Regions from separate parts of the Lentibacillus juripiscarius genome, predicted to be linked through region 2. Evidence: riboswitches for the same ligand, from Rfam matches in the RefSeq annotation. Region 2 holds a riboswitch; each other region holds the start of a gene.

Region 1 (8,157 bases), on a different contig from region 2:
GGAGATGTCTGATAGTGATTCGTTTTATAGAAACGCACGTCATCCTTACACCAATGCACTGTTGTCAGCAATTCCTTTGCCGGACCCTGACAGAGAAAAAAATCGTGAGCAAATTGTACTAAATGGAGAATTACCATCTCCTGCAAATCCGCCCTCGGGCTGCGTTTTTCATACCAGATGCCCGCTTGCACGGGATTATTGCAAAGAAAATACCCCTCTGATGGAAACGAAGGGGAGCAATGACCATTATGTATCTTGCTTTTTCCCTATTGAATCGGATACCCTGGATGAATTCGGCAAGAGCGTCGGAAAACAACCGGATTGAATGGCATTATTCCTCAAATTATAACGTTGAACATGCATACAATTAGATTAGTTCAACCTTAAGTTCCTTGCTTAGGTGATCGCTGTTTTCAGTGGATGTTTCATCAATCGACCAATTGCTGGACAGCATCTGCCTGAGCATGTTTAATTGTTCGTCGTTCATTGTCAGACCTGTCAGGCCTTTATCCGTAAGAGTATAATCTTTCTCTTGGATCATATTGAACTTAAGTTTTAATAGGTTCTGCAAGCCTTTAAAGGTAACAAATTTTATCTTATAGCCATCCATAATAATCGATTTAAATGCTTCTTCATCCTGCTCACTAAGTTTAATAAGCTCGCTGAAGTCAAATTGGGTGCTTAAATCCTTCCATGGGCTGATATCTTTTCTGTTAATTTGAGTGAGCAATTCGTCATCGGAAATACCATTGCTGCGCAGTGTTTCAATCATATACGCTTCCATCAGTGAAATCTTGTTTTGTTCCATAAAAAACCCTCCGTATTTTGATACTTTATTATAACAAATTGTATCGTATTCGGATAACATAGAGCATAATAGCCATATGATTTAACCATTTTCTGAAAAACAAACAATTTATGCTTGACAGTTAATTCAGTGTACGATATGATGCTAAGAAATCTTAAAATTTAATAAAATGATTCTTATCCAGAGTCGGGGGAGGAACTGGTCCTATAATCCCGCAGCAACCATTACTTGATAGTAATAAGGTGCTAATTCCAGCAAGCATTCGCTTGAAAGATGAGAAAGTGTGTAATGAAAAAAACCTCTTCCTCATCGGGAGAGGTTTTTTTCGTTCTAAATGAATTGGTAGGAACCGATTATTTGATAAAGATCGGCCAAAAACCAAGTAAATATATAGGGTAAATATGTTTAATCACGGGAGGTGAATAAAAGAGCAATGCCCTACTTTAATGACTGACCTACTAATTCATTACAAAAAAATTTATAGGAGAGATTACATTGACAAAAACGGACAGCTTATATAAAAAATCGTATTTTGGCCGGATTACTGAATTAAAGGAATATGCACCGGAGGCATTTCAATCCTTTTTTGCATTTAATGACAAGGCATTGACCGAGGGGGGTTTGTCGGTAAAAACGAAGGAATTGATTGCCGTTGCAGTGGCACACATTACTGGATGTCCGTACTGTATTGATTTACATGTGGGGAATGCGAAGAAAAATGATGCTGACAAAGAGGAAGTAGCGGAGGCTATTTTCGTGGCAACGGCATTGAAGGCAGGTTCGGCAGCCGCCCACGGTGTGAACGCCCTGAATGCATTTGATGGGGAAAGAGATGAGGAGCTATATAAAGCATCCTATTTCAAAAGGTTGAAGGAATTTGATCAACTCAATGGCGATACATTCAAGGCATTCGCTGCTTTTGATCAGAAGTCCATCACTGCAGGTAAGCTGACTGAAAAAGAAAAAGAATTAATTGCGGTGGCATCAGCACATACCACAGGCTGTGCTTATTGCATCGATTTGCATACGAAAAATGCCAAAAAATCGGGAGCAAGTTTAAAGGAAATATCTGAAGCTATTTTTGTGGCAGTGGCTTTAAAAGCGGGATCAGCCATTGCACATAGTGTGAATGCTTTAAATGCTTACGATGAGGCATAAGTCACCGGGAAGCACCAATTAAAAACAATAGAAAAGGAGTACTGATCAATGACAAAACAAATTCACTTAAATGGATTTATCCAAAATTCACCTTCCCCCCACTCAATGGGATTATGGAAACATGAAAAGGATCAGGGGGTAAATCATAACCACTTGTCATATTGGACAGAAACAGCAAAAATTTTGGAACGCGGGAAATTTGATGCAATGTTTATCGCTGATGTACTTGGAACGTACAGTGTATATGGAAATAGCCATGAAGCAGCTGCTCAGCATGCTGTCCAACTCCCAGCTCATGACCCGCTAAGTCCGATTTCTGCTATGGCTGCTGTAACGGAACATCTAGGCTTTGCGCCAACGATTTCTGCTACCTATGCACAGCCATATGCACTGGCACGACAATTATCAACGCTCGATCATTTAACGGAGGGAAGAGTCGCTTGGAATGTGGTGACATCTTACTTGGAAAGCGAAGCAGTCAATCTCGGACTTTCCGGCCGTCTTCCCAAGGAACTCCGCTATGATCGTGCAGATGAGTTTCTGGAAGTCGTCTATAAACTTTGGGAACATAGCTGGAAAGATGATGCTGTTGTTTATGATAGAGAAACTGATACATTTGCACACCCTGAAAAGGTTCGGCTGATTAAGCATGAAGGTGAATTCTTCAATGTACCGGGTCCGCATTTGGTCGAACCTTCGCCCCAGCGTACACCGGTTCTGTTCCAAGCAGGAGCTTCACCAAAAGGGCGAAATTTTGCAGCCAAACATGCTGAAGCTGTTTTTACCAAAAATCATTCACTGGATGCATTAAAGGCCTATGTTGCAGACATCCGAAAACGAACACAGGAACAGGGAAGATACCCGGAGGATGTTCTCATTTTTCCGATGATCCTGCCGATTATCGGGTCGACGGAAGAAGAAGCGTATACGAAATATGAAGATTTGACTAATCATGTCAGCTATGAAGGAACAGCTTCTCTGCTGTCCGGACATACGGGAATTGATTTTTCTCAATACGATCCAGATCAGTATATTGAAAATATCGAAACAGAAGCGGTTCAGGGAAATCTGGATATGTATACGAAAGATCCGAATAAGAAATGGACATTGCGGGAGGCCATCAAAAATCATGGGCTTGGGAATGGTACCGTGAAGTTTATTGGGACGCCTGAACAGATTGCAGATCGAATCGAGGAATGGGCTATTGAAAGCGATGTCGATGGTTTCAATATCGCACAGACCTACTCGCCGGAGACGTTTCGGGAGTTTGTGGATTTTGTTGTGCCTGAACTACAGAAACGCGGCATTTACCGGACGGAATATGAAGGAAAGACACTAAGGGAGAATATGTTTGGAAAAGGGCGAACCCATCTGCCTCGCAATCATCCAGCGAGAAATCTGGGCAGCTTGCAGTCGAATTAAAGAGGGGAGTGCCCCCTCTTTTACTGATAAATGAAATTGCACACGTGGAGGAGGTCAGAATTGAGTACAATTACGTTGTATACATGGATTGGGTTTGCCATATTTTTAGTTGTCATGTTCGTCCTTGGTTTTGTAAGTGCCAGAAAAACGAGAAGTGTCAGCGACTTTGCAACTGGTGGGGGAGGATTGGGACCGTACGTACTTGGTCTATCTTTTGCCGCAACTTATTTAAGTGCTGCTACTTTTCTTGGGTATCCAGGCTGGACCCATGATTGGGGATTGTCCACCCTTTGGCTGTTTCTGGCAATGATTGGCGGTGGGCCGATAGGGGTGATGATGGTCGCCAAAAAGGTGAGGAAACTGAATACGAAGCAAAAGTCACTCTCCCTTCCGGACTGGCTCGGTGATTTTTATAATAGTGATATTTTAAGAGTGGGAACAGGGCTGATTCTACTTTTCAACATTTTTTATATAGCCGGTCAGTTTGTGGCAGGTGCGCGGATTTTTGAACATCTTCTAGGAATGTCCTACACAAGTGGGTTGATATTCATTACAGCTATTGTTGTTCTTTATGTGTTTGTAGGTGGTGCCTTTGCCGATATCTACACAGATGCCGTCCAGGCAGTCATGATGGCGATTGCTGGTCTTGCTATATTTATTTCCGGTATTGTAATTTTCTGGGATGGGGGCATTACGGCAACATTTACCAGCATTGCGGGTAGTCTCAGTGCTCAGGATTGGAATTTAGTGAAGGTATTTAATCCTAGTTCGGCTCATTTTTATTCTGTAGGTGCGGTATCCGGTGCCATCATTATTCAGTGGGCCTTTGCCTCCGCGCCGCATTTGTTCAACAAAGTGCTTGGTCTGAAAAGTGAAAAGGATCTTGGAAAAATGATTGCTACCTATGTTATAACGGCTGCTTTCTGCTTACTTGTTCTTTTTGGGGGATTATATAGCAGAGTGGCACTTGGCGGTAATGTGGTGGAAGCTGACCTGGCATTAATGGAATATGCAGTTTGGGCTTTCCCCGCGATTATTGTAGCGGTTTTCGGCGTGGTGATTCTTGCTGCGGCTATGTCGACAACAGATGGAATATTCGTTTCCATTTCTACCGTATTTGCCAATGATATTTTCCTGAAATTCCTCGTCAAAAGGGGAATTATCAACATCAGTGATGAAAAGGCACAGAAAATTGCCCTGCAAATCAGCCGTCTGGCAGTTCCTTTGGTGGGCTTGGCTGCATTTTTAATTGTACTACAGCCCCCTGTTTATATGGGCGATGTCATGTGGATTGGGATTTCCGGTGTAGCTGCGGGAACGATGGGACCCATTTTATATGCTATCTATAGTAAGAAAAAAGCACCTGCTAGAGCGGCAGAACTGTCGATGATTGTCGGTTTGCTTTCCTATCTCATCATCTACTTTAGTGGCATTGTTCCAAGTACGATGTCGGCGGGAGCGCTGGCTACCTTTATTGGTATTGCAACGATAGTGATTCTGGCACGAGTACTGAAAAAAACTCATGTAACGGAAAGTAGAAAAGTAGAAAACATTCGTACACAGGCAAATTAGGGAAAGGATGATTTGGATGTTTGTTAATTCAATGCTTTCTATATGGCTGTATGGCGTTATCGTTAGTTTCATTATCACTGGTTTCTCACTTTGGAAATGGTATTTCGGAAAGTAGGGGGGCGAAGAAACGCGACGGACTGTACTAGGTACCATCAAAGAACGAAAGAGAATGGAGGGGGTTCACGATGACAAATACAAAACTTGAAACATTGAAGAATTATATAGGTGGGGAGTGGGTTGAAGTAAATTCGGAAAGCACAGAGGAAGTTGTCAACCCGGCAACCGGGGAATTACTTGCCCGTGTTCCGATCTCCTCGAAGGAAGATGTGGATCAGGCTGTGAGAGTAGCTACCGAAGCCTTTCACGAATGGAAAGAAGTTCCTGTTCCGAAACGGGCGCGTATTTTATTTAAGTATCAGCAATTGCTTGTTGACCACTGGGATGAGCTGGCGGAAATCGTAACAATTGAAAACGGAAAAAGTTTTAAAGAAGCAAAGGGAGAGGTACAGCGAGGAATTGAAAACGTTGAATTTGCCGCAGGAGCACCTTCCTTGATGATGGGAGAACAACTTCCGTCCATTGCAGAGGGGCTGGAATCAGGCGTTTATCGCTATCCAATTGGCGTCATTGGCGGAATTACCCCATTTAATTTTCCAATGATGGTCCCGGCTTGGATGTTTCCAATGGCCATTGTCACTGGTAATACATTTATCTTGAAACCATCGGAGCGCACGCCTTTATTGGCCAATCGATTAGCTGAATTTCTGGAGAAAGCAGGACTGCCAAAAGGGGTATTCAATATTGTACACGGGGCACATGATGTGGTAAATGGTTTATTGGATCATGAGAATGTTGCGGCTATCTCCTTTGTCGGTTCCCAGCCAGTTGCCGAATATGTTTATAAACGAGGAACAGACAATCTGAAGCGTGTGCAGGCACTTGCTGGGGCAAAAAATCACTCGATTGTACTGAAAGATGCGAATATGGAAAATGCAGTAACCCAAATTCTGAATGCTGCATTTGGTTCGGCAGGTGAACGTTGCATGGCCGCCTCGGTCGTTGCTGTGGAGGAAACGGTCGCGGATGAATTCATATTTTTGCTACATCAAAAAGCCGATGAAGTCAAAATCGGCAATGGTTTGGATGAAGGGGTCTTTCTCGGCCCCGTCATCCGTGAGAGCCATAAGGAGTGGACCCTTCAATATATTGAAACCGGGGAAAAAGAAGGCGCCAAGCTGGTACGCGATGGACGGAAAGATGAAAATGCCAAAGGGGAAGGCTATTTTGTCGGACCGACGATCTTTGATCATGTGAGCAGTAACATGAAAATTTGGCAGGATGAAATTTTTGCCCCTATTTTATCAATTGTTAGGGTGGAAGACCTGGATGGGGCGATTGCATTAACAAATAAATCTCCTTTCGCAAATGGTGCATGTATATTTACCAATGATGGCGGCAAAGTCCGGCAATTCCGTGAAACCATTGATGCCGGTATGCTTGGTGTGAATATTGGTGTACCGGCACCAATGGCTTTCTTTCCATTTTCCGGCTGGAAGGATTCCTTTTACGGTGATTTACATGCTAACGGGAAAGACGGCCTAAATTTCTATACACGTAAAAAAGTTATCACTACTCGATGGGTATAAGCAGTACAGAAGTTTTACCGGCTTTAGAGAAATATACAGCAAAAGATTAGGGGGAAGATAGCATGAAGATTGTTGGGTTATCCGGTTCAAGGGTTGGTTCGAAAACAAGAACAGCCATGGAGTATACTATTAAAGCAGCCGCTGAAAAATATCCCTATGCGCAAACGACATTAATTGATTTAGCGGACTATGATGTTCAGTTTAGTGATGGGCGTCACTACAAGGAATATCAGGGCGATACAAAATATGTAGCGCAAATAATTATGGAAGCGGATGCTTTAATTATTGGAACACCTATTTTTCAGGCGTCCATACCAGCTACATTGAAGAATATATTTGATTTACTTCCAGCAAACGCATTGCAAGGTAAAGTAGTCAGCATGCTTGTGACAGCAGGTTCATCAAAGCATTACTTAATTGTGGAACAGCAATTAAAACCAATCCTCAGTTACATGAAGGCACAAGTGGTTCAGACATATGTATTTATCGAAGGGAAGGATTTTGATCGAAAGGAAATAACAAATGAGGATGTGCTCTTCCGGATTGATCGCTTGGTTGAAGATACAATAGTTTTAATGGAAACATATACGAAAGTTTGTGAAAAGAAAGAAGCAGTCTATGACTTTTAGTATATAGTACAGATGAGTGGGTGTGCTATTCCACGGTTGTCTAAAAACAACAAAGTTCACGAAAACAGCTATGTTGGGAAAGGGGTCGATAAGGATTGCGTGTACAATAAAATTATGAATACGAATAGCTGACTGCACCTAGACAAACACAAATATGGTTTTCCTTTTCAACGTGACTATGGCGCGATGTGAATTTTAATGAAGGACTATAACAATAATGTTTACTTCAGAGAATGATTTAGAAATTTCCCGCGTAGATGGTGCCTTCGCGGGAAAGTATTTTGTATATAAGGACTGCAAACAAGCATTTCCAGCCATTGATTCTTTCTTTTTAAAAGTTTGTTCACTATTAGTCATTCTGCTATACTATCATTAGAAATGCCTCTTTGTAAGTCTTCACATACCTTGAACTACCCACCACTTATCAACCTTACGGTCTGATTGAAGTGGGGGATTCCTAAGAACACCAACCTATTGGTTAGTTATGGATTAGGCTATCCCCGCAGTTCCTGCGGTTAATCGTAAGACTTCATTACGAAGATTTTTACTTGCGTTAACATCTCGGTCATGATGGGTATGGCATTCGGGACAATCCCACTCACGCAGTGCGAGATTCTTAACGTCTTTGTTGCGATATCCACAGTTCGAACATAGCTGACTGCTGGGAAATGTTTTGGACACCGTGACCACTTTCTTGCCATACCATTTCGCTTTGTATTCAAGCATGGTCCGAAATTGTGACCAGCTTACCTCGCTAATGGATTTGGCTAGTTTAGCGTTTTTCAGCATGTTGGCCACTTGCAAGTCTTCTAGACCAATCACATCGTGGTTTTTGATGATGTTGGTTGAAATTTTATGCAAGTAGTCTTTGCGTGCGTTCGCGATTTTTTCATGTAATCGGGCAACCTTGATACGTTGCTTG
Region 2 (8,157 bases):
AAGAACACTTATTTCGGAAGCAGAGAAATTGAAGGCCAAACGCAATGAAACATCCAAACGGATTTCTGCTCTAAAAAAAGAGAAAAAAGATGCCGAATCTGCCATTAAAGAGATGCGCGAAGTCGGCGATCAAATCAAAGAGTTGGATGGAGAATTGAAAGAAATTGAAGAAGCCTTGGAAATGATGATGCTGTCCATCCCGAACATTCCGCATGAAAGTGTCCCGGTTGGCGAGGATGAAGATGATAATGTAGAAGTGCGTCAGTGGGGCGACCGGCCGGAATTTCATTTTACCGAGCAACCGCACTGGGATATTGCCACAAACCTAGGTATTCTGGATTTCGAACGGGCTGCCAAAGTTACGGGAAGCCGTTTTGTATTCTATAAAGGAATTGGGACCCGACTGGAACGAGCATTGATTAGCTTCATGATGGACTTGCATGCAGACGAACATGGGTACACGGAAATGATGCCGCCACAGATTGTCAATCGCGGAAGCCTGACAGGAACTGGACAGCTGCCTAAATTCGCCGAGGATGTATTTAAACTGGCTGATTGGGACTATTTCCTGATTCCAACGGCTGAGGTGCCAGTGACGAACTATCACCGGGATGAGATTCTAAGTGTGGACGACCTTCCAAGAAAATATGTGGCATACAGTGCTAACTTCCGCTCTGAAGCAGGCTCTGCTGGACGGGATACACGCGGGCTTATTCGCCAGCACCAGTTTAACAAAGTGGAACTGGTTCATTTCACCAAACCGGAAGATTCATATGACACATTAGAAGTGCTGACCGGACATGCCGAGAAAGTGCTGCAGCAGCTGAACCTGCCGTATCGTGTGATGAGCATGTGCACGGGCGACTTAGGCTTTACTGCTGCTAAAAAATACGATATTGAAGTATGGATCCCAAGCCAGAACACATACCGCGAAATTTCGTCCTGCTCCAATTTTGAGGATTTCCAAGCAAGGCGCGCTGGCATTCGTTTTCGCCGTGAAGAAAAGGGAAAACCAGAATATGTGCATACATTAAATGGCTCAGGCCTTGCAGTGGGCCGAACCCTCGCTGCTATTCTGGAAAATTACCAGCGCGAGGATGGCTCTGTTGTCGTCCCGAAAGTACTCCGGCCGTATATGGGCGGAAAGGAAGTCATCAAATAGTCAAGTAACTGGATCAGATTTATTTTTAAAATGTATTGACAAATAATCTAAATGATAGTAAGCTTTATTTTAAATTAAATAATCAAACTTCTTATTTAGAGAGGTGGAGGGAATTGGCCCTTGGAAACCTCGGCAGCGGACTTATTTAAGTACTGTGCCAAATCCAACAAGCATTTGCTTGGAAAATAAGAAGAGAGAGCGGATCTGTTTGCAAATCTCTTTTTATTTTGACCATAAGAAGAGATTTTTTCATTTCCAAAACTAAATAAGAACGAACTTCTTATCCAGAGAGGTGGAGGGACTGGCCCTTGGAAGCCTCGGCAGCGGACTTTTTTAGTACTGTGCCAAATCCAGCAAGCAACAGACTTGAAAGATAAGAAGAGGATAATACAAAAAATGCCTCTTCCTATCTATCAGAAAGAGGTATTTTTTTACTTTAAGGAGGGGAATCATTGATTACATTAGAGAATGTCACAAAAATTTATCAAGGTGGAGAAAAGGAAGTTAAGGCCTTGGATGATGTGAATTTACAGATTGAGAAAGGTGAAATATATGGTGTTATTGGCTTCAGCGGCGCTGGGAAAAGTTCATTGATCCGCTGTGTCAATCTGCTTGAGCGGCCAACCCATGGAACGATTACTGTTAATAATCAGGATTTGCTTCGCCTTTCCCCTAAGGAATTAAGAGAAGCAAAACGAGATATCGGTATGATTTTCCAGCATTTCAACCTGCTAGATTCTAAAACAGTTTTCACCAATGTGGCAATGCCATTATTGCTTATGAAAAAACCAAAAGAAGAGGTGAAGAAGCGGGTCGAGGAATTGCTGGATTTCGTTGGGCTGCGTGACAAAGCAGATAACTATCCGGACCAATTATCAGGAGGACAGAAACAGCGGGTAGGCATTGCACGGGCCTTAGCAACGCAGCCATCAGTCCTGCTGTGTGATGAAGCAACATCGGCACTTGATCCGCAGACAACTAATTCGATTTTAAATCTGCTGAAAAAGATTAATCAGGAATATAACATTACCATTTTGATTATTACGCATGAGATGGGAGTTATTCGCGAGATTTGTGATAAGGTCGCCGTTCTTGATCAGGGTGAAGTAGTGGAATCCGGTTCTGTTTTTGAAGTGTTTGCTCGGCCAAAGACAGCCGTTGCCTACAATTTTGTCAGCACGGTCATGCATGATGAAATACCGGAATCTGTCCATCAATTAATCCGTTCTCAAGGGGAAACGAACCAGATTTACCGAGTTGTGTTTTTTGGTGAAGCTACCGGGGATCCGCTGCTTTCACAAATAGCGAAGCATTTTAATGTGGAAGTAAATGTGTTGTTTGGCAACATAACTGAATTACAGGGAATACCATTTGGAAATTTGGTTATTCAATTTCAGGGAGAAACGAAAGAGATTAATAGGGTACTCATGTATATTAATCAGCAAGAAGTAACGATTAAGGAGGTTTTGGAAGATGCTGGTTGATTGGAATCAAATTATTGCAGCATTGGGGGAAACTGCTGCAATGGTGGTATTTTCATTATTGTTTGCTATACTAATTGGTTTGCCGTTAGGAATCTTGCTTGTCGTAACCCGTGAAGGGCATTTATGGGAAAATGCTCTAATCTTTAAGGTGCTGAATGCGTTCGTAAACGTGTTCCGTTCCATACCTTTCATTATCCTGATGGTTGCTGTTATTCCATTTACACGCTTGATTGTCGGGACATCAATTGGTACTGCAGCTGCAATTGTGCCAATGGTGCTTTTTTCAGGCCCATACATTGCCCGGTTAATTGAAAACTCCCTGCTTGAGGTTGACCCGGGTGTGATGGAGGCGGCACAAGCAATGGGAGCGACACCATGGCAAATCATTATTCGTTTTTTGATACCGGAAGCATTAAGTTCACTTTTACTGGGATTAACGATCGCAACCATTGGGTTAGTTGGTGCATCAGCTATGGCTGGTGCCATTGGCGGGGGAGGTCTTGGTGATTTGGCGATCACATATGGCTATCAGCGATTTGATACGGCAGTGATGGTCATTACCGTAGCCATTCTGGTTGTCATGGTGCAGGGATTGCAAACGACAGGGAATGTTTTATCAAAAAAAGTTAGACGGCGTTAAGAGCTGAACATATCAAAGGGGTGCAGGAAATATGAGAAAAATTGGTTTGTTTTTATTGTTTATGAGTTTAATAGCGGTTAGCAGTGCATGTTCCAGTGATGCAGTATCAACTGTAAAAGTTGGGATCAGTGGTTCGGATACAACGGTCTGGGATTTTGTTGCTAAAAAGGCTGAAAAAGAAGGAATAAATGTTGAGATTGTCCGCTTTTCTGATTATGTTCAGCCAAATCTGGCATTAGCGGAAGGGGAACTGGATGCTAACGCCTTTCAGACAGTATCTTATTTTGATGCATTTATCGAGGAGCACGATTTGGATTTAGCACCGATTGCGACAACAGTCATCGCACCAATGGGGCTTTACTCTGAAAAATATGATTCTCCGGAAGAAATTCCAGAAGGTGCAACTATTGCCTTGCCAAAGGAAGCAACGAATATGGGCCGCGGATTGCTGCTGCTTCAGGAAGCCGGACTAATTGAACTTGTGGAGGATTTTGATGGGAACGGGTCTATCGATAAAATTGCGGAAAATCCAAAGAGTCTGACGTTTGAAACACTTGTGGCCGCACAAACGCCGCGTGTCCTGCCAGATGTTGCAGCATCCATCATCAATAACGGTATTGCTGTCGACGCAGGCTTCAGTCCATTAGACGATTCCATTTTTCATGAGAATGAAACAGCAACACCATACATTAACATCATTGCCGTACAGGAAAAAGATAAAGATGACGAAACACTGCAGAAATTAGCTGATATATACCAGTCCGACGATGTGAAGGAACTGATAGAAAAGGAATACGACGGAAACCAGATACCGACTTTTGTACCATTGGAGAAAATAGGCTGGTAACCATTCATAATAAAGGCTGCTTTCGTATAGATTGTTGTTATTTGATGGAAGAAAACACTCGACCGCGGAAAGCAAAATGTATGTGGGATGCGGACTAGGTAATAAATCACAAAGAGGTGTTTGGAATGGCAGTGACAAAAAGCAATTTGCAGGAGATTAGAATGCGTATTACGGAGAACATTGAAGACAATAAGGCACGCTATCTTCAGACGAGTCATGATATCCACAATCATCCGGAGGTTGGAAATGAGGAATTTTTTGCTTCAAAGGTTTTAACGGATATTTTAACTGATGAAGGATTCCATGTAGACAAAGGTGTTGCAGGGCATGAAACGGCATTTTTGGCCAGCAGAAAGGGGAAGAAAAATGGGCTTAGAATTGGACTGTTGGCAGAGTATGACGCATTACCGGAAATCGGCCATGCTTGCGGGCATAATATCATTGGAACAACAAGCGTTGCAGCTGCAGTTGCATTAAGTAAGGTAATCGACGACATAGGCGGGGAACTTTTCGTACTTGGAACGCCTGCAGAAGAAGGCGGGCCAAATGGAAGTGCGAAAGGAAGTTTTGTAAAGGCAGGTTTGCTTGAAGGAATAGACGCCGCAATCATGCTTCATCCTGGCAATGAAACAACTTTAACCGGCCCAACGCTGGGTGTTGATCCACTGGACTTTGAGTTTTTTGGTAAACCGGCACACGCATCAGCAGCACCTGAAAAGGGCATTAATGCATTGGATAGTGTCATTCAGTTATTCAATGGCGTTAATGCATTGCGTCAGCACCTTCCCTCTGATGTAAGGATCCACGGCATTATTACCGATGGTGGTGATGCACCGAATATCGTTCCGGAATATGCGAAAGCAAGATTTTTTATACGTGCGGCGACAAGAACCGTACTCAATGAAATAACAGAAAAAGTAAAGGGGATTGCAAATGGTGCAGCTCTGGCAACAGGCGCATCGGTACAGATTTCTTCTTTTCAGAATGAAGTAGATAACTTTATTATTAATCACCGTTTTGACAACGTCTTTAAAGAAGTTATGGAAAGCTTGGGAGAGACGGTGAATTTGGAGGAAAGAACCGCATTTGGTTCCACAGATGTTGGCAATGTGAGTCAAGTTGTTCCGACGATCCATCCACATATTAAAATTGGTCCAAGTGATTTAGTAGGCCATACCGTTGAATTCAGAGAAGCAGCAAAGTCGGAAAAAGGAGATGAAGCACTTATACTAGGGGCTAAAGCAGCTGCTTTAACAGTATTAGAGCTTCTGACGGACAGGACTTTGTATGAGGAAATTTACCGGGAATTCAAAGAGGTCACTTAATCAGCTTAAAAAAATGGCTGCCTCCGTTGACAATGTCCTATATGAATGGTATAGTATATTTTGTCTTATGGAGGTATACCCAAGTCGGGCTGAAGGGATCGGTCTTGAAAACCGACAGGCTGGTCAAACCGCGCGGGGGTTCGAATCCCTCTACCTCCTCCATTTAATTTCAAACGCGCATAAAATTGGAGATAGAACCACCAGGCCGTTACATTTTCTGTAGCGGTTTTTTTTCGACGTACAGGACAAGGATGGCTTCGGCAGCAATTACATCGCACGAAGAAAAAGCGGGTTCCTTTTTCGAGGACGTCGCGATTTCAACCTGACTACCACTTGACATTACGAGTGGCAGCAGGTATAGTACATGGAAATAAAGGTAAACGAACGAAGAAGAGGTCAGTAGCGGAAAGCTGCCGCAAGAGATTGGAATTCACCGGCTGCGAGATTCCATCGGATGAAGCTAACGTGAAACCTGCCTTGGAGTTGTCAGCAATGTCTGACCGCATACCCAATGCGTTATCAAAGAGAGTGGGCATACTGTATCTTGATATGCCAATAAAGGTGGTACCACGGAACCCCAGTCCGTCCTTTTACAAGGATGGACTGGGGATTTTTTACATTCATTTCAAGGAGGGATTTGGATTATGTCCGAAAAAATGGCATTTATTGGCGCTGGTTCGATGGCTGAATCTATTTTATCCGGCATACTGGCCAGTGAGTTTTTGCCAAAAGAAAATATCATGGTAACAAACAAATCGGATTTCGAGAGGCTGGAACATTTAGAAAGGCAGTACCATATTCCATATGTCGAGGATAAACGGGAAGCTGTTGCTGATGCTCGTACCGTTTTGCTTGCTGTTAAGCCATACGATATAAAGGCAGCCGTTGCTTCCATTCGGGATCATTTAGATAGTGATCAGCTGCTTATATCTGTTGCCGCCGGTGTATCAACTGACACGATTTCACAGTTGCTGGGTCGTGACATACCGGTGATCAGGGCGATGCCGAACACATCCGCAGCAGCCGGTGAGTCTGCTACGGCTGTTACAAAGGGAAAGTATGCCACCGGGGATCATCTCCGTACTGCCCTTCATTTGTTCAGCACAATCGGAACAGCTACAGAAGTTGCCGAAGAAGATATGCATACGGTTACTGCCATTGCAGGAAGCGGACCAGCCTATGTGTATTATCTGGTCGAGGCAATGGAGGAGGCAGCCATACAAGCGGGACTTGGCAAACAAACTGCACACGAATTGCTTGTACAAACAATTGCTGGTGCCGGGGAAATGTTGAAGTCTTCTGGGCAGGATCCAGCTGAACTTCGTAAAAATATAACAAGTCCGGGGGGGACGACCCAGGCCGGGCTGGAGGCTTTGGATAAAGGTAATTTTCAAGAAGCGGTCATGAGCTGTGTCGAAACCGCTCGTGAGCGCTCGATTGAGTTAGGGAAAAAATTATAAACAAGGAACCGGTTTGGCACCGAGTTCCTTGTTTTCCTGTACTTTTGCTTGTTTGTGGAGTGTTGCAATCATGCCATAGAAGGCATAGAAAAGTTCATTAGGCGCGGAAACCCGGATATGCACGACTTCACTCGTATCAAAGTCAAATGTCACTTCGAGCAGGCGATACGTGGAATAGGCATAGGAGCAAAAGTATATATATTCAAACTTTGGCATCTTATCGTGAATGACGGCAATCTCATCTTTATAGTCATCCAAATTCCGTTCTGCTTCATCAATGAATGCCTGCAGGTCAGACAAATCAGCTTCTACGACCAAATCCCGTTCATTTTCCGTCCGAATGGTCGCCATGATCATTCTTCCTTTCTGATTAGGAGTCCTTCCTGCTATTTAATAAATTCTCTTGTCTTCCATTTCCGTGCCTGCTGGATGAAATGGCCGACTTTCTCAAGGATTGGCTCAATTGACTCTTCTTGTTCTATCAGATCGTAATCAGATATATTGATACGCAATATCGGACATGCATTAAAGTTGTTTATCCAATCCTCATAACGGTCGTACATTTCTCTCCAGTAGGAAACAGGTGTGTCCTGTTCCATTTGCCTGCCGCGGCTCTGAATACGTTCGAGTACTTCGTCAAATGAACCTTCAAGGTAAATCAGGAGATCCGGATGCGGGAAATACGGTGTCATGACCATTGCCTCAAACAAGTTCGTATATGTCTCATAATCTGTTTTCGGCATCGTCCCATTTTCATAGTGCATTTTGGCAAAGATGCCGGTGTCTTCATAAATGGAGCGGTCCTGAACAAACCCGCCACCATATTCAAAAATCCGTTTTTGTTCCTTAAAACGTTCAGCCAGGAAGTAGGTTTGCAGATGGAAGCTCCACCGCTCAAAATCGTTATAAAACTTTTCTAGATAGGGATTCGTTTCCACCTTTTCAAAGGAGGTTTTGAAATGGAGGGCGTTCGCCAATGTTTTTGTCATCGTTGACTTACCTACGCCAACGGTGCCGGCGACTGTTATGATGCTGTCATTTGGTATCTGGTATTTTGCACGTAAATTCATCATTTTGTTCCCCTTTAATGTTTAGATATTGCCTGTTGGTACTGCATTTGCTGCTTGACTTGACTGATAATGTTCTCCAAGTCATCCTGGTGTTTGACAAAGTCCATTTTGTCTCCGTCAATGCGAATAACCGGAATATCCGGATGAAGCATCTCAAATTCATTCATAT
Region 3 (8,157 bases), on a different contig from region 2:
ACCTTCTATACTATTATCATATTCCATTTGCCAGTAATTTGAAAGCGTTTTTTCTACTGAGGGTGATGAAAAAGATACTGTTTGAATTGGGAGGGTGTCCGATAGCAGGGTTATCCATTTATTCGTGGGGGTATCGACCTATTTGCGGAGATTATCAACCCGAATGCGGGAGATATCAACCGGTTCGCGCAGGATATCAACCGGTCGCCCGCAAGTATCAACCCGTTCACGGAAGAATCAACCGGAATGCGGGAGATATCAACCGGTTTGCGCGGAATATCGACCGGTTGCTGCCGAGAATCAACCCGTTTACGAGAGAATCAACCGGAATGCGGGAGATATCAACCGGTGCGCATGAGATATCGACCGGTCGCCCGCAAGTATCGACCCGTTTACGAGAGAATCAACCGGAATGCGGGATATATCAACCGGTTCGCGCAGGATATCGACCGGTCACCCGCAAGTATCAACTAGTTTACGGAAGAATCAACCCGAATGCGGGAAATATCAACCGGTCGCCCGCAAGTATTAACCAGTTTGTAAGTATCAACCTTAAAGCAAAGCTATCATCCCATTAGCGCAAGTATCTTTCACTATGCCGCAAAAAAAGTGCCAGGAACCATTCCACAAAAATATGCTCCCATTGCAGTGCATCATAATTGCCTTTTTTCAAAATAGATTCTAAAATTGGCTTATTTACAAACACACGACAGCCTGTTTGCTGCGCAAAAAAGACAGCTCATCAGCGCTGCACTCATTAAGTTTTAATCATTTGAATAAAGGGGGTTCCCGAGATGAACCAGGCAAACAAAATAGGCATTTTGTATGCGACAGGTGCGTATATTTTGTGGGGATTTTTGCCGATTTATTGGAAACTGCTGGATGCGGTTTCGGCCGGTGAAATACTTGCTCATCGTATCATTTGGTCATTTGTCTTTATGATTATTGTTGTATTATCTGTAAGGAAATGGAGGCCGTTCATCCATGAATGTAAAGTCATTCTGAGAGATAAAAAGAAACTGATCGGTATCTCGCTGGCATCGGTCGTTATCAGTATGAACTGGCTCACCTACATCTGGGCGGTGAATAATGATCACGTCATTCAGGCCAGTCTCGGTTATTACATTAACCCGCTTGTCAGTATCCTGCTGGGAATGGTCGTGCTCAAGGAAACACTGACACGGCGGCAAATTTTTTCATTCATTTTGGCCGCAATCGGCGTCATTAACCTGACTGTCAGTTTCGGGGTATTTCCATGGGTCTCCATTCTGTTGGCATTGACGTTTGCTTTATACGGGCTGCTGAAAAAAACGGTGGATATCAGCGCCATGTTCGGGCTGACGGTTGAAACGATCATCGTTACTCCGCTGGCGCTATTGTATCTGTTTCTATTCAGTGGGGAGTCTCTATCGGGCGCTGTTATGTTTTCCGGTACAGGGCTTTTGCTGATTGGTGCGGGTGTGGCAACAGCTGTGCCCTTGCTTCTGTTTGCGTTCGGAGCAAAAGAGATTCCATTATCGATGATTGGCTTTTTGCAGTATATTGCTCCGACCATCATGCTTATCCTCGGTGTGTTTGTGTACAGGGAAACGTTCTCCACAGCACACTTGTTATCATTTGTGCTCATTTGGATTGCTTTGATCCTGTATATGGGTGCAACCTATCGCAGGCCAGTGCGGCGTCAGGCAGGAAATTAACTTTTTTCAATTTTCCTGTTGACTTTCAGATGAACACATGTATATAATGTTCATTAAATTAATACAATTTCATCTCTTATCAAGAGCGGTGGAGGGATAGGCCCTGCGAAGCCCGGCAACCGGCAAGATTTGTCTTGCAAGGTGCTAAATCCTACAGGTCAGTAGAGATCTGGAAGATAAGAGGAGGACGGTTTCAAACACAAAGCCCTCTTCTCTTATGGAAGGGGGCTTTTTCATTTCTCCTCTTCCTCCAGACGAAATGGAACAGGTTCAAAAATAAAGTACGTAACCCAAAAGGAGGAATTTTTTATGACAAACTTTCATCTGCACAATCAGGAAACACAATTTCTGCATGGCGGGCAGGAGCCGGATCCGGCAACAGGGTCACGGGCGGTGCCAATCTATCAGACGACATCCTATGTATTCAGGGACTCCGAGCACGCGCAAAATCTGTTCGGATTAGCGGAACCGGGAAACATTTACACTCGTATCGGCAACCCGACGATTGACGCATTCGAACAGCGGATAGCACTTCTGGAAGACGGATCAGCTGCAGTGGCTACCTCTTCCGGCATGGCGGCCATTACGCTTTCGATTCTGAATATCGCAGGCAGCGGTGATGAGATCATTGCCGACAGCAATCTGTATGGCGGCACGTACAACCTTTTCGCGAACACGCTGCCAAAATACGGGATCGATGTTATTTTTGTCGATGGAACGGACCCGGATGAAATCCAAAATGCCATCACTGACAAAACGAAAGCTATTTTTGGCGAAATCATCACGAACCCGAGTCTGAATGTGCTCGACATCGAGACAATTGGCAGTATCGCCCATGACCACGGTATTCCACTGATTATTGATAATACATTTGCAACACCATATGTCACCAAACCGCTCACATGGGGCGCTGACATTGTCGTCCACTCTGCAACAAAATGGATTGGCGGTCACGGAACAGCCATCGCCGGTGTTGTTGTTGACGGCGGACGATTCAACTGGGCCAATGGCAAATTCCCGGGATTAACTGAACCGGATGAGAGCTATCATGGCCTGCGGTATGTCGACGTTGAACCAGCTGCATTTGCGACGAAATTAAGAGTCCAGATGCTGCGTGACATCGGTGCCTGCTTAAGTCCGCAAAATGCCTTTCTGCTGCTTCAGGGATTGGAGACGCTCCATCTGCGCATCGAACGTCATAACCAAAATGCGGAAAAAGTTGCTGCTTACTTGCAGGCGCATCCAGCCGTGGAATGGGTCAATTACCCTGGCTTGAAAGACCATCCGTCCCATGAAATGGCCAAAAAATATTTGCAGAATGGATATGGCTCGATTATTACATTTGGCATTAAAGGCGGACGTGACGCCGGAAGAAAATTGATTGACAACATCACACTCTGGTCACACGTTGCCAATGTTGGTGATGCCAAATCACTAATTATTCACCCGGCTTCAACGACCCACCAGCAGCTTAGTGATAAGGATCTTGTCAAAAGCGGTGTAACGGAAGAACTTGTCCGTCTGGCAATTGGACTGGAATCAACCGAAGACACGCTGGCAGATCTTGATCAGGCCATCGCCAAAGCAACCGGTGAAGCGCCAACCATCAAGACAACTGAAGATGACGCGATCAGCTGGCTTCTTTCATCACCGTTTGACAGGGCCGATGGAGGGCTCCGTAAAAAAACGATCGCTGTTATTGAAAAAGGTGAAACGGATAGTGCGTCCCGTCAGGCCAAACAGCTGGAGCAGCTCGGATTCCAAATCGTTCGTATCGAGACAACCAGCGCCGATGCAGCAGCCAGCATCGAATTGCCGGAAACTCCTGCAACAATTGATGCTGTCCTGACTTCAGACGCGTCGCTGGCACCAGAACTAATTGACCAGCTGGCGCAAAAAGGTGGCAGCATTCTGTGGACTGTCCAGCCCCAGCCAGCTGCGGAAACCGTTGATAAAGCCACTGCAGCAGGCATCACCGTTATTTCCGGTAAAGATGCTTTTGAAGAAGCCGCACGCCTGCGCAGCGGCAATGCCCAGCAAGTAGTTGTCAACGTTTGATATAGGTATAGGCCCGTCCGTTTGTCTTCATCGGATGATGATGGGCAAACGGTATGCGGGCCGGCTTTTGTACGGAAATTAATTTGGTGAAAAAGGAGCGGGTCACAGATGAACAACACGGCCACCAGGATGCAAACGGGAAGCATTTCCATTGGTCCTTTCCAGACAGAATCAGGCGACACGATTGCTGATGTTACGATGGCTTACGAACGGAGCGGACCGGCTGACGCACCTGTTATTCTGGTATGCCATGCACTGACAGGCAACCATCTGGCTATTGGCACCGAGACCAATCCCGGCTGGTGGAGCGGGCTGATTGGATCTGACAAACCGATTAATACAGACCATTATCGGGTGCTGACCCTCAATGTCCTTGGCGGCTGTGACGGATCAACTGGACCCGCTTCTACTAACCCGAGAACCGGCAGCGCCTATGCGTGTGACTTTCCCCCGATTACCGTTAGGGATATGGTCCATGCACAGCATCAGGCAATGAAAAAGCTTGGTATCACAGAAGCCGAAGCGGTCATCGGCGGATCGCTCGGCGGTATGCAAGTACTGGAATGGGGCCTTCTCTATCCAAACTTCATGGAAAAACTCATTGTCCTTGCAGCAACACCGGTTTTCTCTGACTATGGCATCGCCTTCAACCATATCGCCAGTACTGCTATCAGGCAGGACCCAAACTGGCAAAGTGGTCATTACGATGCAGTGAACGGGCTTGCTGTCGCCCGGATGGTTGGCATGGTCACGTACCGAAGTCCGGATCTTTTCAGGGCGCGGTTCGGCCGAAAACAGACCGACGATGCATTTGACGTGAGCACTTATTTGGATTATCAGGGGCAAAAACTGATTAGCCGGTTTGATCCCAATAGCTACCTTACATTGCTGGAGGCGATGAACAATCATGATATCGGAGGCGGCCGCGGCGGCTGGAAACAAGCGGCCAAACAGCTGCACCAGCCAACACTTGTCATGAGCTTTGACAAAGATCTCGTCTATGAACCCCCCGTCATCAAGCAGTTATCCAATGAATTGCCTAACAGCACCTATCATCATATTCAGACAGATTTTGGCCACGACGGCTTCCTGACTGAATTTGATAAGTGGGGGTCGCTTATCCGTTCCTTTTTGAAAAGTGAAACCGTATCAGCCTATTAAGATTGCTTTTACAGCCGCATCTGTAATTAGAAAAGAGCTATTGTACGTAACACCGTGCAAAGCTCCTTTTTTAATTGAAATGATTACAGTCGCATTAAAAAAGGCTGTGAGATATCGTCCGATTTGTGGCATGAATCAACTGGTCGGCGCAGGATATCAACACGTGCCCCGGATATATCAACCCGTAAACGTTTTAATCAACCGTCAGCGACATGAATCAACCCGTCGGCAGCTACGATCAACCCCAGAGCACGGAAGCATTAATCTGTTCCAACTTTTGACTGCCTTCTAATCCCGTCCGCCATCCGGACCGACCAGCATCCGCCTTCGTGAAAGGGCGGATGTGTATGTTGGGGCATAGGATATATCGGGGATTATTTTTACTATGCAGCATGGTATAATGAAAGAAACGGATAAATAATACTGGTAGTAACCGTTTAAATACAAGCATCCACCCAAGCTCCAAATCACTAATTTCTTTACGGCAGGAGAAGACAGCTGGCACACTATAACATAGCCTCACCAGCTGCGTCAGGAAAGACTTGGCGCCAATTCCTTATTTGCAAACCTGGTGCCGGCAGCAAGGATTATACAGCATAGGTGTGAAACGTATGAACAAGAAGCAATTCGGTATTTTTTTTAGTTTATTAGTTCTTGTCGCGGGCGTCTTTCTGCTGTGGCAGCAGCCGGAAAGCCCGATCAGTCCGAATGCGGATACCAGCACGCAGAAAGAACAAAAAGCAGATGAAGCCGAACAAGACGAATCGGACAATAAAACCGTTCAAGCGCAGGATGAAGAGCCTGACGAAACAACTAAGGAGCCGGTCTCCCAGCTGCAGGAACTGCTAAACGAGGCTGTTCAGCGCACGATGGACTTTTTCACAAAAGAAGAAATGCATGTAACCGCGATTGGTGACTCACTGACACAAGGCGTCGGGGATGACGTCGTGGAAGGCGGGTATGTCGGCATTCTGGAAGGCAAAATCAACCAGAACAAGCAGCTCGTCTCCTTCGATAATTACGGGAAGCGCGGCAATCGATCCGATCAGCTTTTAAAGCGTCTGGATAAACCGGAAATTGAACAATCCATCAAAAGGGCGGACATTATCCTGATCACGATTGGCGCCAACGACATTATGCAAGTACTGAAGCAAAATTTCACCAGCCTGGAGATGAGCGACTTCGAACAGCCACAGGAGACGTACAAAAGACAGCTTCAGGAGATTTTTCAGACGATGAAGGATCTGAATGACGATGCGGCTATTTACCTGATTGGGTTTTATAACCCGTTCGGGCGCTACTTTCAGGACATTGAAGAACTTAATACAATCGTTAAAAATTGGAATCAGACAGGGGAAACGGTCACATCCCAATTTAAGCAAACGAATTTTATCCCGATAGCCGATTTGTTTAACACGACAGATGGCGATGACGACTTACTCGCGGATGATCATTTCCATCCTAATCACCGGGGCTATCAATTGTTTGCCAGACGCGTACTGGATTATATCACCGATTAGAAGGGGTGCAGGCATTGCCGAAAGATAAAAAGACAAAAAATACATGGAAGCGGCTGTTTTTCTGGCTGTGCGGCGCGAACGCACTCATTTTCCTATTTATTGCCGCGTTGCTGTTCTGGCCTGTTCCCGAAACGGATACACCTGAGCCCGAAAAGGAAGACAGCAGCCGCAGTTCCGAATTCGTCGTCCGTACAACCAAGCAGAATTTGAATGAACTCGTGAATGCCTATATCGATAAACTGCTGGAAGAAAGCAGCCACCATTATCGAGTGACACTGGATGATGATGTGAAATTGGTCGGGGAGCTCCCTGTATTTTCCTCTTCTGTCCCGGTATCCGTTCATCTGGAGCCATTCGTGCAGGAAAATGGGGATGTCATCCTGAAGCAAAAATCCATCTCCGTCGGACAGCTCCAGCTTCCTAACAAAAAAATTATGGAGTATTTAAAGAAGTACTTGCCGATGCCGGAATGGGTGACAGTCGACCCGGCGAATGAAGAAATCTATGTAGCCGTAACCGATATGCAGATCAAGAGTAACTTTCGGATCAGTGTAGAGCACTTTGACCTGGAAGCCAACAATCTGTCCTTTAAAATCGACGTGCCTTACGAATCATTGGGGATCGAATTGGAGAGCGGACACACCGAATAATACATTTGGTTAAGTGCACAGGGCCCCCGACATACAGGGCCGGCCCTTCCCTTAGCGCTTCACTCCCCGGCATACATATCCTGCATCCTGTTTATCTGTTCCCGGACACGCTCGGCAAGATGATCTGGCGAGAGAACTTTGGCACGGTCACCCCACGTCAGTATCCAGCTGATGAGCCCATCGGACAGTTTGGCCTTCGTTGACAGGACAAAATGCTCATCATCAAGCTCCCGGATATCCGCATCATATCCAAGCTTGTCCAGCACAACATTTATCAGCTCATTATGGAAACGGATTTTGATCCACATCTCCTCCCCGGCAAACATGTGAAAACTTTGACTTACATACTCCTGCAAGTCGAAATCCCGCTTTTTGAACGTTTCGTCACTTACACGTATGTTGCGGATCCGGTCAAGGCGATAGTGCCGAATTTCGTCGTTATCCTGGAATAGGCCGATTAAATAGTAATAATCGTTTTGCCAGATGAGCGCATATGGCTCCACATGATAAATCATCCCGTCCCGATGGTAGACAAATTCCTTTTTCACGTTAAATTTTCCGTACTGGTACGTAAGCACTTTGCCTTCCGATATTGCCCGGTGCACACGGTCAATATTCAGCTTGACCAGTTCATAATCCATGTTGGACGATTGACTGAACAAAATCGGCTCAGGCAATGTTTTGGCAATCGGCCTGCTTGTCAGTTCTTTTACCTTTTGGATTAACTTTTTCTTTTCATTGGTCGTAATGAAACGGGCGGACAGAATCGCATCAATAATCAGCCGCAGCTGGTATGTCTCGAATAAACGCGACTGGTGGCTATAGAGGGTCTTGCCAAACTTCCCCGTATTGCGGACAATTTCAAAGTCCATGTCATCAAGTGTAGCCAGATCACGCTTGACGGTCCGCCGGTCAAATACCGCCCGCTCCCCCATCGTCTGCCGCAGCTTATCAATCAGTTCGTCAATGCCAAGCTCATTCCACTCATCCGTATTGTTGAATAGTATTTCACGCAATTGCAGCAGACGGTAGTTGTTTGCCCGTTCCATCGTCTTTCACCTCTAAATTCTT

Evidence for each region. A riboswitch is a leader RNA that binds a small molecule or an ion and turns the genes downstream of it on or off. The one in region 2 is predicted to bind S-adenosylmethionine.
Region 1: linked by a shared signal. The riboswitch ahead of ACFSUO_RS04730 (carboxymuconolactone decarboxylase family protein) and the one ahead of ACFSUO_RS10395 (methionine ABC transporter ATP-binding protein) in region 2 are both predicted to bind S-adenosylmethionine.
Region 3: linked by a shared signal. The riboswitch ahead of ACFSUO_RS15995 (PLP-dependent aspartate aminotransferase family protein) and the one ahead of ACFSUO_RS10395 (methionine ABC transporter ATP-binding protein) in region 2 are both predicted to bind S-adenosylmethionine.

Annotation. Positions count from the first base shown of each region.
Region 1 covers NZ_JBHUNA010000007.1:134,234-142,390, reverse strand. Annotated here, with positions in the region: gene ACFSUO_RS04740 (ABC transporter ATP-binding protein) at 1-325, shown strand, start outside; gene ACFSUO_RS04735 (hypothetical protein) at 368-808, opposite strand; SAM riboswitch class I at 982-1,088, shown strand; gene ACFSUO_RS04730 (carboxymuconolactone decarboxylase family protein) at 1,298-1,966, shown strand; gene ACFSUO_RS04725 (LLM class flavin-dependent oxidoreductase) at 2,015-3,388, shown strand; gene ACFSUO_RS04720 (sodium:solute symporter family protein) at 3,449-4,960, shown strand; gene ACFSUO_RS04715 (CoA-acylating methylmalonate-semialdehyde dehydrogenase) at 5,146-6,606, shown strand; gene ACFSUO_RS04710 (NADPH-dependent FMN reductase) at 6,669-7,235, shown strand; gene tnpB (IS200/IS605 family element RNA-guided endonuclease TnpB) at 7,725-8,157, opposite strand, start outside.
Region 2 covers NZ_JBHUNA010000021.1:120,114-128,270, forward strand. Annotated here, with positions in the region: gene serS (serine--tRNA ligase) at 1-1,162, shown strand, start outside; SAM riboswitch class I at 1,251-1,354, shown strand; SAM riboswitch class I at 1,440-1,542, shown strand; gene ACFSUO_RS10395 (methionine ABC transporter ATP-binding protein) at 1,615-2,646, shown strand; gene ACFSUO_RS10400 (methionine ABC transporter permease) at 2,636-3,286, shown strand; gene ACFSUO_RS10405 (MetQ/NlpA family ABC transporter substrate-binding protein) at 3,318-4,133, shown strand; gene ACFSUO_RS10410 (M20 family metallopeptidase) at 4,259-5,458, shown strand; tRNA gene ACFSUO_RS10415 (tRNA-Ser) at 5,528-5,620, shown strand; gene proC (pyrroline-5-carboxylate reductase) at 6,103-6,918, shown strand; gene ACFSUO_RS10425 (hypothetical protein) at 6,913-7,269, opposite strand; gene ACFSUO_RS10430 (deoxynucleoside kinase) at 7,305-7,988, opposite strand; gene ACFSUO_RS10435 (deoxynucleoside kinase) at 8,003-8,157, opposite strand, start outside.
Region 3 covers NZ_JBHUNA010000042.1:4,336-12,492, forward strand. Annotated here, with positions in the region: gene ACFSUO_RS15985 (hypothetical protein) at 66-578, shown strand; gene rarD (EamA family transporter RarD) at 795-1,697, shown strand; SAM riboswitch class I at 1,771-1,880, shown strand; gene ACFSUO_RS15995 (PLP-dependent aspartate aminotransferase family protein) at 2,007-3,755, shown strand; gene metX (homoserine O-acetyltransferase MetX) at 3,864-4,916, shown strand; gene ACFSUO_RS16005 (SGNH/GDSL hydrolase family protein) at 5,528-6,436, shown strand; gene ACFSUO_RS16010 (YpmS family protein) at 6,451-7,086, shown strand; gene ACFSUO_RS16015 (helix-turn-helix transcriptional regulator) at 7,146-8,135, opposite strand.